DNA from 2 places in the Novosphingobium oxfordense genome. Region 1 is predicted to be linked to the other one. Evidence: predicted binding sites of a transcription regulator. Region 1 holds the regulator's gene; the other holds the start of a gene.
What was found. Region 1 encodes LexA, which represses DNA repair genes until DNA is damaged. Its sites were predicted from a motif close to GTTCCNCNCTTGTTCT; they were not measured.
Positions count from the first base shown of each region.

Region 2: a site for LexA is predicted at 1,618-1,633, ahead of WBP07_RS03240 (PA0069 family radical SAM protein). Genes of this name have one in related genera too.

Region 1 covers NZ_CP147005.1:1,441,960-1,447,645, reverse strand. Annotated here, with positions in the region: gene WBP07_RS06665 (ComEC/Rec2 family competence protein) at 1-768, shown strand, start outside; gene lexA (transcriptional repressor LexA) at 842-1,528, opposite strand; gene WBP07_RS06655 (molybdopterin molybdotransferase MoeA) at 1,643-2,863, opposite strand; gene moaC (cyclic pyranopterin monophosphate synthase MoaC) at 2,860-3,345, opposite strand; gene WBP07_RS06645 (GyrI-like domain-containing protein) at 3,631-4,458, shown strand; gene trpC (indole-3-glycerol phosphate synthase TrpC) at 4,462-5,253, opposite strand; gene trpD (anthranilate phosphoribosyltransferase) at 5,273-5,686, opposite strand, start outside.
Region 2 covers NZ_CP147005.1:723,120-728,805, reverse strand. Annotated here, with positions in the region: gene WBP07_RS03250 (TauD/TfdA dioxygenase family protein) at 1-813, opposite strand, end outside; gene WBP07_RS03245 (TetR/AcrR family transcriptional regulator) at 954-1,541, opposite strand; gene WBP07_RS03240 (PA0069 family radical SAM protein) at 1,644-2,714, shown strand; gene WBP07_RS03235 (enoyl-CoA hydratase/isomerase family protein) at 2,809-3,606, shown strand; gene WBP07_RS03230 (hypothetical protein) at 3,680-3,961, shown strand; gene WBP07_RS03225 (long-chain fatty acid--CoA ligase) at 3,972-5,570, opposite strand.

The DNA.
Region 1 (5,686 bases):
CTTGTGGCGATTCCGTTGACGACATTTATCGTCATGCCGCTGGTTGCCTTTGCTCTGTTGCTAGACGTTGCAGGGCTGGGCGCGCCGCTTTGGTGGCTTGCCGACCACGCCATAGCCATTCTTCTGGACATCGCGCACGCCGTGGCCGCGCTTCCCGGTGCCGTGCGATTTATGCCCGTCATGGGAGGTGCGCATTTTCTGCTTTTTGTAGTGGGTGGATTGTGGCTGGCGCTATGGTCCGGGCGAGTGCGATGGTTCGGCTTGTTGCCTGCCTTGGCCGGGGCTGTGGGATTGGCGTTTCTGACACCGCCAGATATTCTCGTGGCCGGTGACGGGCACTACATTGGAATGGCTGTCGGCAGTGAGGCGCGACTTGCAACCCTGCGCGAAAGCAAAAGCGGCTATGCCATGGACAACTTCATGGAAATAGCGGGCCAGCGTAACGCTCCCTTGCTATTGACTGATCAGCCTGAAGTTCGCTGCAATCAGGATTTTTGCGCGGTCAGGCTTCTGCGCGGGGGGCGAACCTGGCATGTTCTCGTCGCTCGCAGCACCGCTTACGTTCCAGTGGCTCAACTGTCCCAAGCCTGCCGACGCTCTGATATAGTCATTGCCGATCGCCGCCTGCCACAAGGCTGTCAGCCACGCTGGCTTCGCATCGACCGGCCAATGCTCAAGCGAACCGGCGGGATCACCATCGATCTTGACGGGCGGACGTTCCGTACTGTTGCAGAGCAACAGGGTGAACATGGCTGGTGGCATCAATGAGGAAGGCTGGCCGGAATCGCCTGCCAATCGGGACCTGCCTCCTCGCCGGGGCGTGGAGGCAGGCAATTCAAAATCAATGGTAACGGCGCAGAATGCCAGCCAGCTTCCCTTGAACCTGCACCTCGCTCGCGCCGTAAATCTGCGGTTCGTAAGCTGCGTTCGCCGGGTCAAGGCGTACCTGCGGCCCTTCTCGGCGCAGATATTTCAGGGTGGCCTCTTCACCCCGGATCAGCGCGACGACGATTTCGCCGTCACGGGCGGTGTCCGTGCGCTTCACGAGGGCAAGATCGCCATCGAGAATGCCCGCCTCTATCATCGAGTCGCCCGATACTTCGAGCGCGTAATGATCGCCTGACCCAAGTAGGGCGGCGGGAACGGGAAGCATCGACTGACCTTCGATCGCCTCGATCGGTACGCCGGCGGCGATCCGTCCATGCAGCGGGATCTCGATCACATCGTTGGCAGCTTCCAACGCACGCGGCGCCGGTCGCAGTGACGGGGGCGTCTCGCGCGGTGCTGCAGTGGTTGCGGACTTGCTGCTGAGATCGTCGGGTGCCCGAAGCACTTCCAGGGCGCGGGCACGATTGGGCAGGCGCCGGATGAAGCCGCGCTCTTCGAGAGCCGAGATCAGGCGATGGACGCCGGACTTGGACTTGAGGTCGAGCGCTTCCTTCATTTCCTCGAAGCTGGGCGAGACGCCACTCTCTTCGAGCCGCACCTGGATGAACCGGAGCAATTCGTGCTGCTTGCGCGTCAACATCTGGCCTGCCTCACCTGCTTCGCCGCAAACCGCGGCCATGTTCCCTTCGCGAAGAACACTTGCAGGTCCGTTCGCGAACAATGAGGGAACAATTAAGCAACGAATGTGGTAACGTCAAGCAATACCGCCATTCTGGAGCAAGTAGACCCAGACCGGATCGCCAATCGCTGCAGGCGGCGCATGGGGTGGGCGGTCTATCAGCACATTGCTTGCCGCTAGCGAGGCCAGCGCGCCGCTGTCTTGCAGGACTTGCGCGGTCACGTTTTCACCGTCCCACAGGCCTCGCAGGAATTCGCGCCGGTCACCGCTCTCGGGAAGAGGGCTCCCTAGCCGGGTCAGGATCGGCATTGCCTTCGGCTTTGCCGCGCCCAACATCGCGCGCAAAACGGGAAGCAGGAAGTGGTAGGCTGTGACGAGGCTGGACACTGGATTTCCGGGCAGCCCGATAATCAGTTGCCGGTGTGACCCATGCGTCCTGGTCGCGACAAGGATGGGTTTGCCGGGCTTGATCGCCACCCGCCAAAAATCGATTTCGGCGCCCCATGCTTCGAGTGCCGGGCGAATCAGGTCATGATCACCGACCGAGGCGCCGCCGCTGGTGACAATCACATCGGCCTCCGCCGCGCTCTCGAAAGCCTGGATCAGTGCGTCCAAGCGATCTTCCACGGGGCCGATATGGTCGACCCGCACCGGCATACTCCGCGCGAGAGCCGCAAGCATTGCGCCGTTGCTGGCGGGGATTTGATGGGGTTCGCACTGTTCGGGATCGGACGCGAGTTCGTCACCACTGTCGATCGCCACGAGTTGGGGTATGCGGCGTACAGGGAGGTGCTTATGGCCGGCAGCCATGCCCAAGGCGGCTTGCATGGGGCCGATGCGGGTACCGGCGGGCAAGACTTCTTTGCCTTCGGGAAAATCCATGCCGCGACATCGCACATGCTTGTCGGCGGGTGAGGGGGCATCGCCGGCCAATGTGATGCGACGACCATCGCGAACAAGGTCTTCCTGCAGAATGACCGCTTCGGCGCCAGCAGGGATCAGGGCTCCGGTCGAGATTCGCACCGCCTGGCCCGGCGTCACGACATCGCCGTAAGGATGCCCTGCTGCACTTTCGCCGACGACCTGCCAGGGTCCGGCCAGATCACCGGCCGTGACGGCATAGCCATCCATTGCAGACACATCGGCAGCGGGCTGGGTGCGGCGCGCCAGCAGCGGCTCTGCCAGGTAGCGGCCGATCGCGCCTTCCATGTCCACGCGTTCGATGGGGAGGGGGGCGACCAGCGCCAGCAGGCGCGCCTGGGCTTCTTCGAGTGTCAGCATGGGCGGCCGCGTCATTCCGCAATTCCTTCCGCAACCCAGTGGCCGGACTTTCCGCCGCGCTTCTCGATGAGGCGGATGCCGCCGATCACCATGCCTTTGTCAAGAGCCTTCGCCATGTCGTAGATTGTCAGGAGTGCAATGGAAATTGCTGTTATTGCCTCCATTTCCACGCCAGTTTTGCCCGAGAGAGACGCCGTTGCCGTCGCACGGATGGCGTCGTTTTCGAACGTGAAATCGACGTTGACGGCATCGAGCATCAATGGATGGCACATGGGGATGAGGTCGGCCGTCTTCTTGGCGGCCATGATGCCGGCGATGCGTGCAGTTCCAAGGACATCGCCCTTCGGGGCATTTCCGGCGCGGATGGCCTCCAGCGCTTCCGCCGACATGGAGATCCGACCTGACGCGACAGCAAGCCGACGGCTCTCGGCCTTGGCGCCGATATCGACCATGCGCGCGGTTCCGTCCGAATCGATATGCGTAAGGCTCTTGGTCATTTTTTGCCTGTCGTTCGGGCTGCAAGGTGACACGGTTGACACAGTTTACACGGTCCTGAAGCAAAATTCGCGTCCGGGCCGGATTGGCGGATTCGTGCGCTTTCATGAGGAGATACGAAGCCGATCATGGCCATTCGATGGCAGATTTCGCAGGGATAGGACAGTAAGGCCGCGATGATATTCGCAAGATCGGTCAGGTCTGTCAGCGATGGTCGTGGCAAGACGGGTTCTATGACGCAAACCTCGAAATCATCTGAGCTTTTCCGAAAGCGCTACTTGGACAGGATGGCGCGTGTGATCACGCGGATCGAAGCCGAGCCGGATGCCGAGCATGATCTCGAAACGATCTCAGATTGGGCCGGATTTTCGCCGTTTCACTTTCATCGCCAGTTTCGTGCGCTCACCGGTTTGCCGCTCCAACGTTTCGTGCAGCTTTCGCGGCTGCACCGCGCGGGTATGCAACTGGCTTTCCGGCCGGGCACGCGGGTGATCGATGCGGCAATGGATGCCGGATACGAAACGCCGGAGGCATTCACGCGGGCTTTTCGGGCTCGACTTGGGCAGGCACCCTCGGCCTTTCGCGCGTCATGGCAGGCGATGAGCGAAGCACTTCAGGAAGCAAGGAGCAGAACCATGACCGATGCCGACACTGCAGACATCGAAATTCGCGACTTCGAGCCCGTCCGCGTGGCGGTGATGGAGCATCGCGGCGATCCCGGCGGCATTGGCGATACGATCCGCCGCTTTATCGAATGGCGACGCGAAGTCGGATTTACACCGAAAAAATCTCGTACTTTCAATGTATTCCCGACCGATCCTCGCGCGGATCGCGAGTATCGAGTGATGCTTTGCGCGTCGGTTCCGGGATGGTTCAATGGCGATGAGGCTGCAGGTGTATATCTCGCGGAAATCCCAGGAGGGCGTTGTGTGCTCCTGCCGGAGAAGGGGCCAGCCATGGACCTCGAAGAGCCGGCCTTGCGGCTCTATCGCGATTGGTTGCCGGCGAGCGGCGAAACCTTGCGCGACTTTCCGCTCTTCTGTGAGCGGGTACGCCTCTATCCGCAGTTTTCCGCGGCAGAGGCGCTTACCGAATTGATGTTGCCGCTGACCTGACGGTTAACGACCGGTCAGCAGCGCGCGCGTTGCCGCTTCGACGTCAGCTTCACGCATCAGGCTTTCGCCGACGAGGAAGGTTCGAGCACCGCAACCTGCGAGTCTTTCGAGGTCGGTGTGCGTGTTGATGCCGCTCTCGCTGACCAGCAGCGTGCCTTCGGGCGCGAGCGGTGCCAGGCGTTCGGTCGTGGCAATATCCGTTACGAAGCGCTTGAGATCGCGGTTGTTCACGCCGATCAACCGCGATTTCAGCCGGCTTGCGCGCTCCATTTCAGACTCGTTGTGAACTTCGACGAGGCAATCCATCCCGCGTTCGTGGGCGGCGGCCTCAATCTCGGCCATTAAGACGTCATCGAGCGCGGCGACGATGATCAGGATCGCATCGGCGCCGATCGCCCGAGCTTCGGCGACCTGCCAGGGATCGACCATGAAGTCCTTGCGGATCACCGGCAGCGTGCAGGCCGCGCGGGCATCCATCAGGAAGTCCTCATGTCCCTGAAAGTACGGTGCATCGGTCAGGATCGAGAGGCAGGCTGCACCACCGCGCTCGTAGGCAACGGCATGCTCGGCGGGACGGAAATCAGGCCGAATCAGTCCTTTGGACGGCGATGCTTTCTTGATTTCTGCGATCAGCGCGAAACCGTTCTCGGCTTTGGCGCGCAGGGCGGCCTCAAAACCGCGTGGGGCGGTCTGGTGCGCAGCGTGCGCGTCGAGGTCGGCCATCGTGGCCACGGCCTTGCGCTCGGCAACTTCCTCGCGCTTGGTGTCGCAGATCTCTGTAAGCTTGTCGGACATTGTAACCCTCTCGCGCGGCTCAGGCCTTGAGCGCGGAAATCCAGCAGTTGAGCAGGGCGTTGGCGAGGCCCTTGTCGATGGCTTCGGCGGCTTCTTCGACACCTTCGCGCCAGGTATCCACCTCGCCCGCGACGATCAGCGCGCCGGCGGCGTTGAGCAGCACGGCATCGCGATAGGGGCCATGTTCACCCATCAGCAGGCGGCGGAGCGCGTCTGCATTATGCGCAGCGTCGCCGCCCCGGATGGCACCGACCGGTGCGATCGCCAGGCCGACGTCTTCGGGTGAAACACGGCGCATGGAGAGTTCGCCGTTCTTGATCTCGGCCACTTCGTTGCCGCCGGCTAGGCTCAGTTCGTCGAGCCCTTCATCGCCGGAGATGACGAAGGAGTGCTCGCTGCCAAGGCTCATGAGGGCTTCGGCATAGATCGGCAC
Region 2 (5,686 bases), 720 kb from region 1:
ACGGTGCATCATGCGGCCGCAATTCGGGTCGTACGCCTCGGCGCGGTGCATGGTGCCGGTATTGTCCCACATGACGAGATCGCCGACTTCCCATTCGTGGCTGTAGGTGAACTCAGGCCCGGTCGCCCATTCGCGCAGACCGTGGATGATCATCGCGCTTTCCAGCGCCGACTTGCCGATAACCTGCGCAGAAGTGCAGCCGATCACCAGGCTCTTGCGGCCGGACTTGTGCTTCCACACCAGCGGCAGTTCCTGCTCACCGATCTGGGCATAGCCCTGAAGCTTGGCGAGGCTGGGTTCCGGCTCATAGTAGAACAGGCTGGCCCAAGGCCCGTGAACCACGCGGTACTGCTCGTATTCGGCCTGCTTGTCGGCCGGCAGATCCTCGAACGCGGCGTAGGTGTTGGCGAAACCGGTGTTGCCGGTGCCCCTGGGGCTCGGCACGCGGCAGGAAAGCAGCGAGGCCAGGATCGGCACGTCGTTGCGGGTGCCATCGATATGCCAGTAGAGCGAACCCTTCAGGTACTCTGCCGCCATCGGGTTTTCCTTGGCGTCCAGCGTGATCTTCGAGATCACTTCGTCACCGCCCTTGCGCTCCGGCGCGAATGTGCCGAGCGTCTTGGTAAAGGCGATCTGCTCTTCATCGCTGAAATTCACTTGCGGGAACACCAGCACACCGCGCGCTTCCAGCAGTTCGCGAATTTCCGCCGCGATCTCGCCCGAGAGCAGTTCTTCCTTGGTATTGAGAACGCGGCTGCCGATCTTCGGCTTGAGCGCCTCTGCCTTCAGCTGGGTCTTGGTCGCGACCGACATCGTGCAAACTCTCCAAACAACATTACGCCGCCGTGCAGCGTTCGGAGAGGGCGATATCATGGACTGAACGCCTGTTCAAACAAGCGTGGAGTGCCGCTGCAATCAATCGCCAGCGCGCGTTTCGCCGGACAAGTCGCGTGTCAGGGCTTCGCTTCGAGCCGGTCCAGCCACGATTCGACCGTAGCCCGGGCCTGCGCATGCCCATCGGTGACGCCAAGCCCCTCTTCCATGACGATGCAGCGGCCGATCCCGGCCAGCATCAGCGCAAGGCCCGCCGGATCGAACCCTTCCAGCACTTTCAGGCGATCGCCGAACAAGTGCTCGATGATTTCCACCTGGCGCTTGCGCATGGCGACGCTGTGCTCCGCCATCTTCTCACGCACGGCGGGGCGATGGTTGGCCAGCGCCATGAATTCCAGAGACATCGCAGTGCGGCTGGTATCGACGAAGAAGCCCCAGAGCGCGCGTACGGGATCGTCGCTGGCCAGTGCCTGCTCGATCATCGCGTCGCTATCCGCCGCGCCCTGGCGGCAGACTTCCAGCAGCAGATCGTCGGTGGTGGGGAAATAGTAATGCACCAGCGAGGGCTTCAGTCCTGCACGGGCCGCCACTCGGCGCGTGCTGGCGGCGGCATAGCCTTCGTCCCGGATCAGGTCGACCGCCGCTTCCACGATACGCGCCCGCGTAGCCGACGTTTCCGCCCCGATCCTGCGTACTGCCCCTGCCATCTGAACTCCTTTGAAGATCGGCATGCGTAGGGCCAGCCGAACACAAGATCAACCGAGCCCGACTCACTTGCCTTTTGTTCCCGTTATGTTCACAATGTTGGAATGCGAGTCCACAAGGGCAGAGGGGCCGTCTCCGGACAGGCCAGCACGCGCTTCAACCTTCACCAGCGGGAGGCCGATGGCGACTGGCTGGACGCGTCGGCCGATATCGACGGCGAACCGCCGCCGCTGCGCACCACGGTAACCGAACTGACGCCGCGCACGATCCTGTCCTTCAACAAGTCGCCGGACGTTCCGTTCGACCGCTCGATCAATGCCTACAATGGCTGCGAGCACGGCTGCATCTACTGTTTTGCGCGGCCCACCCACGCCTATCACGACCTGTCGCCCGGCCTCGATTTCGAAACGAAGCTCTTCGTGAAGCCGCAGGCGGTAAAGCTGCTGCGCGAAACGCTGGCGAAGCCCAGCTACCGCCCTGCCCCCATCGCCATGGGCACCAATACCGATCCTTACCAGCCGATCGAGGCGCGCTACGGGCTGACGCGCCAGATACTCGAACTTTGTCTGGAAGTGCGCCATCCGGTAACGATCACCACCAAGTCTGACCGGGTGGTGCGCGATCTGGACATTCTGGCCGAACTGGCGCGCCACAACCTGACCCACGTGGCCGTATCGGTCACCAGCATGGACCCGGCGCTCTCCCGCCTGCTGGAGCCGCGCGCGGCTGCCCCTGCCAAGCGCCTTGCCGCGCTGGGCAAGCTGGCCGAAGCGGGCGTGCCCACGCACGTGTCGGTGGCACCGGTGATCCCGGCGATCACCGACACCTATATCGAAGGCATTCTGGAGGCCGCGGCGGAGCGCGGAATTCGCAGCGCGTCGTGGATCATCGTGCGCCTGCCCCACGAAGTCGCCCCGTTGTTCCGCGAATGGCTGGACACCCATTTCCCGGACCGCGCCGGCAAGGTCATGGCGACCATTCAGTCGATGCGCGAAGGGCGCGACAACGATCCGCAGTTCTTTTCCCGCATGAGGCCCGATGGCGTGTGGGCACAAGTGTTCCGGCAGCGCTTTGCAGTGGCGATGCGGCGGCTGGGCTTCGGCAAGCCGCAAGTCGCGCTCGACTGCTCGCAATTCCGGCCGCCGAGCAGAGACGGGCAACTCGCTCTGTTTTAGACAAAAGCCCGTTCCTTTGCGGTCGTGTCGGCGTTCCGCGCGGCCGCCTAGGGCTTGCCCATGAGCAAGGGCCCCATGAGCAAGGGAGGGTGCGATGTCCGATAACCCGATAGTCATCGAAACGCGTGGCGCGGTCGAGGTGGTGACACTGAACCGCGCAGAAGCGCTCAATACGTTTGACGAAGCCATGACATTCGCCTTGCGCGAATACTTCACGGAGTTGCCCGATCGGCAGGACGTGCGCGTAGTGGTGCTGCGCGCCGATGGCCGGCATTTCAGCGCCGGGCTGGACCTTGCCGGGTGGGACAACGACCGTTCGCGCGGGGCGTTGCAGCATTGCTGGCACCTTCAGCGCTCGATCGCCGGGCTGCTGGAACTGATGCGCGCCTGCCCGCAGCCGATCATCGGCCTGGGCCATGGCGCCGCCTGCGGGGCCGGCTTCTCGCTGCTGCTGGCCTGCGACATTCGCTACGGCACGCCGGACCTCAAGATGAACGCCGCCTACATCAAGGTCGGCCTGGGCGGATGCGATCTGGGATGCAGCTACTTTCTGCCGCGCATGGTCGGCGCGTCGGTAGCGGCGGAATACATGCTGACGGGCCGCTTCATGGACGCGGAAACCGCGCTGCGCCACGGCTTGCTGGGCATGATCGTCCCGCGTGAGGATCTGCTGGACCGGGCACTGGCCGTCGCGGATGAGATGCTGGCCAATGCCCCGATGGGACTTCGGCTGACCAAGGATGCGATCAACCGCAACCTTGACGCACGCTCGCTATCGGACGCGATGGCGCTGGAAGACCGGCAACAGGTGATGATGCTGATGAGCGAGGATTTCGCCGAGGGCGTCTCCGCCTTCCGCGCGCGCCGCGTGCCCGAATATCGGGATCGCTGAAGCGCCGCCGGCAACCGGACCGGGCTTGGCGTGTTCTCTCCTCCATCGAACGGGACAGGACAGGAGGCCCGACATGGAGGAAAGGATCGTGGAGACCGATCGCGCGCCGGAAGCGCCGGTCCATACCACCACCGTCATTCGCGAGCGTGGCTCCGGCGGCGGCGCGGGTATCATAATGGCGCTGGCGCTGCTGATCGCGGTGATCGGCGGCATCTACCTATTCAGCCGCCAGAGCGCGAGCGAGAGTGCCCGCGACAATGCCGTCGCCAACGCCGCGCAGGATGTCGGCGATGCCGCGAACAAGGTCGGCGATGCAGCGAAGGATGCTGCCGACAACCTTAACCACAAGGATTAAGGATCCCGCCTCAGGCCGGTAGCGAGTAATCGGCATAGAGGCGCCGCAGCGCCTTCTTGTCCAGCTTGCCGCTGCCGGTGTGCGGCAGTTCCTCTACGAACTCGATGGCGTCGGGCAACCACCAGCGTGCCACTTTGCCGGCCAGATAGTTCTGCAGGTCGGCCGCTGCGAGGGTAACGCCCGGCTTCCGCACGACCGCCAGCAAAGGCCGCTCATCCCATTTAGGATGCGGAATGCCGATGGCGGCCGCCTCCAGCACGTCGGGATGGCCGACTGCGGCGTTTTCCAGCTCCACCGAACTGATCCACTCCCCGCCTGACTTGATCAGGTCCTTGGTGCGGTCGGTCAGGTGCAGCGTGCCGTCGGGCGCGATCGTGGCGACGTCACCCGTCCCGAACCACTGGGCGCTATCGACCGCATCGTCTTCGGCCCGGAAATAGCGCTGCACGGTCCAGGGGCCGCGCACCTGCAGCGCCCCCGAAGTGTCGCCATCATGCGGCAGCTCCCGGTTCGGATCGTCCAGCGCGGTCACTCGCACTTCCGCGCCGTAGAGCGGCCGGCCCTGGCTGGACTTGACCGCCACCTGCTGCTCGAACGTCATCCCGTCCCAATCCGCCGGCTCGTAAGTCACCGTGGCGATGGGCGAAGTCTCGGTCATGCCCCAAGCCTGCACCACCCGCACGCCCGCGCGCATTAGCCGCTCGACCACGCTGGCCGGGACCGACGCGCCGCCGGACAGCACTTGTCTAATCGGCGGAAGCTCGCCCCCGGTCCGCTCCAGATGTTCGAACATGGAGAACCACACGGTGGGCACACCCGCCACGTGGGTCACCCCCTCCTCGCGCATCAACGTGCAGAGCGCATCGGGGTCGTTGGTCTGGCTCCAGACCATCTTCGCCCCGCTGGCGGCACAGGCCCACGGCAGCCCCCAGTTGTTGGCATGGAACATCGGCACGATCGGCAAGACCACCGAGCGCGGCGCTAGATCCAGCGCAGAGGGAGCGATCATCGCCAACGTGTGCAGCACTTGCGAACGATGGGTGTAGACCACGCCCTTCGGCTGCCCGGTGGTGCCGCTGGTATAGCAGAGCATGCAAGGAGAGCGTTCGCACCCGGTCGTCCAATGCGCCTCGCCATCCTCGCAGGCGATCCATGCGTCGAAATCCATGCCCCATTCGATCGAATCGAAGCAGATCGCATGTTCCAGTTTCGGGCAGAGCGGCAGAAGGCGTTCCACGATGGGGCGGAAGGCAGCATCGTAGAACAGCAGCCGATCTTCGGCGTGATTGACGATCCAGGCAAGTTGGTCGTCGAACAGGCGCGGGTTGACGGTATGGAGCACGCAGCCCGCGCCGGTGATCCCGTACCACGCGGCGAGATGGCGGCCATGGTTCATCGCCAGGGTGGCAACGCGCTCACCGGGGTAAATGTCGATCCGGCGGAGCGCCTGCACCAGCTTCAGCGCATCGCGGCGAATGCCGGCCCAGTTGGTGCGCGTAACGGCACCGTCCGCCCAGCGGGTGACGATTTCGCGATTGCCGTGCTCACGCGCGGCGTGATCAATCAGACCCGATACGCGCAGGTCCCAATCCTGCATGTCGCCTGGCATAGCCGTCTCCCGCCATGCCGCCGATGTTATGAGGTCTCATGCCCCGGAGGCAAGACGGTCCTTCCACGATCCGTCGCAAAGTCCCGACACTATTGTATCAATTCGGGATTCCGGTC